2 regions of the Cytobacillus sp. FSL M8-0252 genome follow, and region 2 is predicted to be linked to the other one. Evidence: a T-box and tRNA genes for the amino acid it is inferred to sense, from the RefSeq annotation. Region 2 holds a T-box; the other holds one or more tRNA genes.
The links. The T-box of region 2 lies ahead of ileS (isoleucine--tRNA ligase). A T-box ahead of a tRNA ligase gene usually reads a tRNA of that ligase, here a tRNA-Ile.
Positions count from the first base shown of each region.

Region 1 (3,389 bases), 2.0 Mb from region 2:
CTGTCCTAATTTAACATTAAATTCATAAAAACCAATACGTGGTTTATTAGATAAAGAAAATTCAGTATCACCATGTTGATCAATTAACTCTCCTACAAAATCGTCAGCCTGCACCTTATTTTGATATACGACATCATATAAACCTACAATTTGCATATGAGGATGAGCAATGCTTCCACCTGAATGAGGACCATGATTCTTGAAAAAAATCACAGATTTATATTTATCACTTTTCTCCATACTTAACCAATTGTCTAAACCAAATGTAATCAATCTGACTAAATGGTTGTCATCATACTGTGAAAGTTCCGTGTCACACTGATCTGTCTCGATTAAGACCGTTTGATGAGCATTTTCTAATACGGGATATTTATTCTCCAACCAAATGATTGGACCATCCTCCGCTATAATCTTCGTCAATTGTTCTCTCTGACAGAACGGACACACTTGTTCTTTATTCCTTATACTATTAGGTTTCTGTTTACCAATGCTTGTATTAAAAAATAAATGAGTATTTGTCATTTGTTATTCTCTCCTGATTTCAATTACTTACTTCTATTATAAAGGGCTTCTTCTTTATAGTGTGAAAGTTTGATTATGATTAGTATAAAATTCATCAATATTAAAGGCAACTTCACTTGCGTAACATGAAAACAAAAGTACATTATTAAATAAGATAAAAAAGATATTTGCATATGCAAATATCTTTCTTCTACTGTTAATTTACTATGACCTCAAATTCACTATGTTCATGTAATCCTTCATCATTTTCTACATGAACGACAATCTTGTATGTTCCATTATCAGTAAATGCATGTGCTGCTGTATACATCCCACTAGTTTCCTCTACTGCATCTACCCATGCCACCTGATGATCATCAATTGACTGAACGATTTCTAACCTCACATTTGCCTCTTCAAGTCCTTGTTCTTCTTTAGTAATATGAATATCAAATGGAGTTTCCTCATTCGTCTTAATATCAGCAGTAGGACTTATATGTATCGCTACATTTCCATCATGCTCATGTGCGCTGTGGCCTTGATTTTCTTCTTCGTTATCTATTTCAGCACTGCCTACCGCCACTTTAACTTTAGGCATAGTGTGCATACTTCTTGCGGTGACATGTGACTGAATATGATAGATAGCATCTTTTTCAAATGTATAGGATGCAACGTACTTGCCATCATTCTCGTGTTCTGCTTCTATTAATTCACCATTATCCTTTTTCCCATCTTCCCACAATTCAAATTTTACTTCATCTGCATCTTCCACAGACTCGTCTCCCTGAGTAACAGTAACTTCCAAGCGTACTTCTTCGTTCCTTTTAATCTGACTTGGTATCGAGATACTGGCATCGATTGCAGCAGGAACTGATCCTTCCCCACCACTAGAGTTTGCATCATTCTCTGCATTTCCACAAGCAGCAAGAAAAATAATCATAATTACAGAAAAGGTTGATATCCACTTCTTCATAAAAAGCCCCTCTTTCTTAAACATCTAATCTTTCTCATCTATATTACTAATAATATGTGTTAGAAAAGTGAAATAATTTGTTAATGAGAGAAATATGTAAAATAAAGAAAATATAGGTATAAAAAAAGATTTATTTGGAGAAACTTCTATTACAAGTGTAAATCCCCCTTTTTAGCTTCCATTCATGGAAGCTTTTTTTTTGTACTTATCTACAAAGCTTTCAACTAGATGCCTAGAAGCTTAATTTAAAATTAATCATACAAAAAAAGCTCATAAACCTTATAGAAGATTTAAGAGCTTTGACGCGCCTTAGAGGATTCGAACCTCTGACCCACAGCTTAGAAGGCTGTTGCTCTATCCAGCTGAGCTAAAGGCGCAAACTAAAATATGTATGGCTCCGCAGGTAGGATTCGAACCTACGACCGTTCGGTTAACAGCCGAATGCTCTACCACTGAGCTACTGCGGAATAATATAAATGGTGGGCCTAAATGGACTCGAACCATCGACCTCACGCTTATCAGGCGTGCGCTCTAACCAGCTGAGCTATAGGCCCCTATTTAAGCGGGTGAAGGGAATCGAACCCTCATCATCAGCTTGGAAGGCTGAGGTTTTACCACTAAACTACACCCGCATTTAAGAACTTCAACATACCGGTGGTCGGGGTCGAACCGACACTCCCGAAGGAACACGATTTTGAGTCGTGCGCGTCTGCCAATTCCGCCACACCGGCATAAAGGCAACACCCGGATTTGAACCGGGGATAAAGGTTTTGCAGACCTCTGCCTTACCACTTGGCTATGCTGCCATAACTGGGCTAGTAGGGTTCGAACCTACGAATGACGGAATCAAAATCCGTTGCCTTACCACTTGGCTATAGCCCAATAAAATGTTTAAAAATGGGGCGGCTGATGGGAATCGAACCCACGAATGTCGGAACCACAATCCGATGCGTTAACCACTTCGCCACAACCGCCATAATTGGCAGGGGTAGTAGGAATCGAACCCACATCAAAGGTTTTGGAGACCTTCGTTTTACCATTAAACTATACCCCTAGATGGTGGAGGGGGGCAGATTCGAACTGCCGAACCCGAAGGAGCGGATTTACAGTCCGCCGCGTTTAGCCACTTCGCTACCCCTCCAAAAAAGACTAAATGGTGGCTCAGGACGGAATCGAACCGCCGACACAAGGATTTTCAGTCCTTTGCTCTACCGACTGAGCTACTGAGCCAAAATAATAAATATGTAAATGGCGGTCCGGACGGGACTCGAACCCGCGACCTCCTGCGTGACAGGCAGGCATTCTAACCAACTGAACTACCGGACCAGATTGCGGGGGCAGGATTTGAACCTGCGACCTTCGGGTTATGAGCCCGACGAGCTACCGGACTGCTCCACCCCGCGATAATAAATATTAATGGCGGAGGAAGAGGGATTCGAACCCCCGCGGGCTTTAACACCCCTGTCGGTTTTCAAGACCGATCCCTTCAGCCAGACTTGGGTATTCCTCCATTAATAAAAAAGCAATAGCGGCGGAGGGGATCGAACCCCCGACCTCACGGGTATGAACCGTACGCTCTAGCCAGCTGAGCTACACCGCCATAAAATATATTGTTAAAAATTAAATTGGTGGAGCCTAGCGGGATCGAACCGCTGACCTCCTGCGTGCAAAGCAGGCGCTCTCCCAGCTGAGCTAAGGCCCCTAAAAAGTATTCGTGGTCGGGAAGACAGGATTCGAACCTGCGACCCCTTGGTCCCAAACCAAGTGCTCTACCAAGCTGAGCTACTTCCCGAAATAAAACGCGCCCGAGAGGAGTCGAACCCCTAACCTTTTGATCCGTAGTCAAACGCTCTATCCAATTGAGCTACGGGCGCATATGGAGCGGAAGACGGGATTCGAACCCGCGACCCTCACC
Region 1 is NZ_JBBOWZ010000001.1:3,968,696-3,972,084, forward strand. It holds gene MKX83_RS20045 (DUF4931 domain-containing protein) at 1-522, opposite strand, end outside; gene MKX83_RS20050 (FixH family protein) at 719-1,474, opposite strand; tRNA gene MKX83_RS20055 (tRNA-Arg) at 1,778-1,851, opposite strand; tRNA gene MKX83_RS20060 (tRNA-Asn) at 1,867-1,941, opposite strand; tRNA gene MKX83_RS20065 (tRNA-Ile) at 1,952-2,028, opposite strand; tRNA gene MKX83_RS20070 (tRNA-Gly) at 2,036-2,106, opposite strand; tRNA gene MKX83_RS20075 (tRNA-Leu) at 2,124-2,205, opposite strand; tRNA gene MKX83_RS20080 (tRNA-Cys) at 2,210-2,280, opposite strand; tRNA gene MKX83_RS20085 (tRNA-Gln) at 2,285-2,356, opposite strand; tRNA gene MKX83_RS20090 (tRNA-His) at 2,373-2,448, opposite strand; tRNA gene MKX83_RS20095 (tRNA-Trp) at 2,455-2,528, opposite strand; tRNA gene MKX83_RS20100 (tRNA-Tyr) at 2,532-2,615, opposite strand; tRNA gene MKX83_RS20105 (tRNA-Phe) at 2,629-2,704, opposite strand; tRNA gene MKX83_RS20110 (tRNA-Asp) at 2,724-2,800, opposite strand; tRNA gene MKX83_RS20115 (tRNA-Met) at 2,804-2,877, opposite strand; tRNA gene MKX83_RS20120 (tRNA-Ser) at 2,892-2,984, opposite strand; tRNA gene MKX83_RS20125 (tRNA-Met) at 3,001-3,074, opposite strand; tRNA gene MKX83_RS20130 (tRNA-Ala) at 3,101-3,176, opposite strand; tRNA gene MKX83_RS20135 (tRNA-Pro) at 3,190-3,266, opposite strand; tRNA gene MKX83_RS20140 (tRNA-Arg) at 3,275-3,348, opposite strand; tRNA gene MKX83_RS20145 (tRNA-Gly) at 3,352-3,389, opposite strand, start outside.
Region 1: it has a tRNA-Ile gene. The T-box ahead of ileS (isoleucine--tRNA ligase) is inferred to sense a tRNA for this amino acid. The anticodon was not compared.

Region 2 (3,389 bases):
CAGATCCTTCTAGATAAAGGTCTGCTGGTCTTTGTAAATCTTCACGTTCTAGCAATACAGCTTGATGCGAAGAACCGGAATCAAACCACACATCCATAATATCAGTTTCTTTTGTAAATACTCCATTTGGGCTACCTGGATGAGTAAATCCTTCAGGCAATAATTCCTTTGCCTCTTTTTCAAACCACACATTAGAACCATGCTCTCTAAATAGGTTGGATACATGATTAATGGTTTCGTCTGTAATAATCTCTTCTCCATTTTCTGCATAGAATACAGGAATTGGCACACCCCATGCGCGCTGCCTAGAAATACACCAATCGCCACGATCACGAACCATATTATAAAGCCTTGTTTCGCCCCATGCTGGTGTAAATGTTGTATCATTAATTGCTTGCAATAATTCCTGTCTAAAATCTTTAATTGACGCAAACCATTGAGCCGTTGCACGGAAAATAACTGGTTTTTTTGTGCGCCAATCATGTGGATAAGAATGCTTGATAAAAGAAAGCTTCAATAACGCGCCAACTTCTTCTAATTTTTCAGTGATTGGTTTATTCGCCTTATCATAGAAAAGACCTTCAAAGCCAGGCGCTTCTTCTGTCATTACCCCTTTATCATCTACTGGACATAATACATCTAAACCATATTTAGATCCGATGTAAAAGTCGTCTTCACCATGTCCTGGAGCCGTATGAACACAACCAGTACCAGCGTCTGTAGTTACATGGTCACCTAGCATAACAAGTGAATCACGGCCATATAATGGATGTTCAGCAGTCACATATTCTAAGTCACTACCTTGAATGGTTTGAACGACCTTAGGATTTTCCCAGCCAATCTCTTCTGATACAGCCGCTAGCAGGTCTTCAGCTACTAAATATTTTTCGTTATCCACTTCAACGACAACATATTTTAGTTTCGGGTGGACAGAAATACCTAAGTTAGCTGGCATTGTCCAAGGAGTAGTTGTCCAAATAACAATACGTACGTCATCAGTTAAAACATCTTTGCCATCTTTCACTTTAAATCCTACATAAATGGAAGCGGATTGCTTATCTTTATATTCAATCTCAGCTTCAGCTAATGCAGACTCAGATGATGGTGACCAGTATACAGGTTTCTTCCCTTTATAGATATAACCTTTCTTCGCCATCTCACCAAAAACTTTGATTTGTTGGGCCTCATAGGCAGGTTTTAATGTAATATAGGGATTTTCCCAATCTCCACGAACACCTAATCGCATGAATTGTTCACGTTGATTTTCGATTTGACCGTACGCATATTCTTCACAAAGCTTACGGAATTCTGCTACCGTCATTTCTTTACGTTTTACACCTTTATTCGTTAACGCTTGTTCAATGGGTAATCCATGCGTATCCCAACCAGGTACATATGGTGCATGGTAACCACTCATTGACTTATAGCGGTTAATGAAGTCTTTTAAAATTTTATTTAACGCATGTCCGATATGAAGATCGCCATTCGCATAAGGAGGACCGTCATGTAGGACAAACAACGGTTGATTTTTCGTGCGCTCAAGCACTTTTGCATAAATATCTTGTTCATTCCATTCTGTTTGCATTTCAGGTTCTCTTTTTGGCAGATTTCCTCTCATTGGGAAATCTGTTTTAGGCATTAATAAAGTATCTTTGTAATCCATAGCTCATTTCCTCCTCAACATACTACATAACATTATGACCAAAGTAGCGTTCATACATAAGGTACTCGGAAAAAACACAAAAAACCCCTCATCCCAAAAAAGGGACGAGAGGTTATATATTCCCGCGGTACCACCCTTGTAGATAGAGAAATTTCCTATCCGCTCAAAAATCAATTCGTAACGTGAACGTCTACGCCTTACTCTAACTTTTTAGCTCAAGTAAGGAACTCAAGGGTGATGTTCAAATTCTTCTCCTTAATATCAGGCTTTCACCTTCCCTGAATCGCTGAAGTGGAAATCCACTCTTTTAAGTAAGATAGAATGCTACTATCCCTGTCATCGTTTTATCATGTTTTTTCTAGATTATATGCGATAGGATACAACTTCGTCAAGTCGTCGTTCATCTTAAAAGATAAAAGTATCTTATACTCTAGACTCTTCTTCTTTTGTAGACTTTAATTCTGTTGTATCTAGCTCATATTCCATTAAGTGGTCCCAGTCATCATTCTGAAGCATATCTAATTGGGCTTCAATTAACATTTTAAAACGATTTCTAAATACTTTCGATTGCTTTTTCAAATCTTCTATATCTAGCGCAATCTTCCTTGCTTTAGATAATGATTCATTCACAATCCTATCGGCGTTTTTCTCCGCTTCCCGAATAATTAACTTTGCCTCTTTCTGTGCGTTTCGCTTCACTTCTTCGCCAGCTTCTTGCGCAACAACAATCGACTTATTTAACGTCTCTTCAATCGTATTAAAATGTCCGACTCTTTCATTTAAGTCGTTTAAACGCTCTTCTAATTCCTTCTTCTCACGAATAATGATTTCATAGTCTTTAATCACTTGATCTAAAAACTCATTTACTTCATCTTCATCATATCCACGAAAACCTTTGCTGAACTCTTTGTTATGAATATCTAATGGTGTTAATGGCATAAGGCCACCTCCTAGATCAGTTGGTCAAATTATGTACATTTGTTAACATGTAATTCGACAGTTTCTTGCAGATTCCTGCATAAAATTCGATACACTTTCAATTTTATATCGGTAAAACACTATAATCATTATAGCTAAAAAAGATTATTTTTGTATACCGACAACTACTTTCCATTTTTCTTTCTTCGTTTTTCCCTCTATCGCAATAACCTTACAGCGCCCATAGCCTCTTACTGAAATTGTATCACTCTCACGGCAATCGAATGCTACATTTTCTTTCATTGCCCAATTTACTTTTACTTTTTTTGCAGAAATGAGTTGTTGCGCCTTTTGTCTAGAAAAATTATAAATCGATGCAATAAGCGTATCAAGTCTTAAGGATGACATTGTAAAAACTTTTTCTTGCCACTGCTCTTTTGCATCGATAACAGATGAAAATGGCTTTTCTTCAAGTTGAACAGAAGCTTTCCCAACAGATTCTAATTGCATAGAAATATAAGAGGATACTTCCTTAGAGACAATTACTTGTATCGTATGACCTTCAAACAAAATATCTCCAAATTTACTTCTTTTCAATCCGAGTGACATCAGGCTTCCAAGTACTTGGGGATGCTCGATTAATACGAATTTATGCGGATAATTTACTTGGTATAACTCTAAGCGAAAATCGTCCATTTCCGGTATAAAATAATCAGGAAAAATAAGCGCGCGTTTTCTTTCAGCGTTTCTATGTCCACCGTCAAATTGGACGCGCACATCACTTTGAGAACCAATGATGGTGTGTAAA
Region 2 is NZ_JBBOWZ010000001.1:1,966,804-1,970,192, reverse strand. It holds gene ileS (isoleucine--tRNA ligase) at 1-1,663, opposite strand, end outside; T-box leader at 1,761-2,012, opposite strand; gene MKX83_RS10170 (DivIVA domain-containing protein) at 2,087-2,602, opposite strand; gene MKX83_RS10165 (YlmH family RNA-binding protein) at 2,747-3,389, opposite strand, start outside.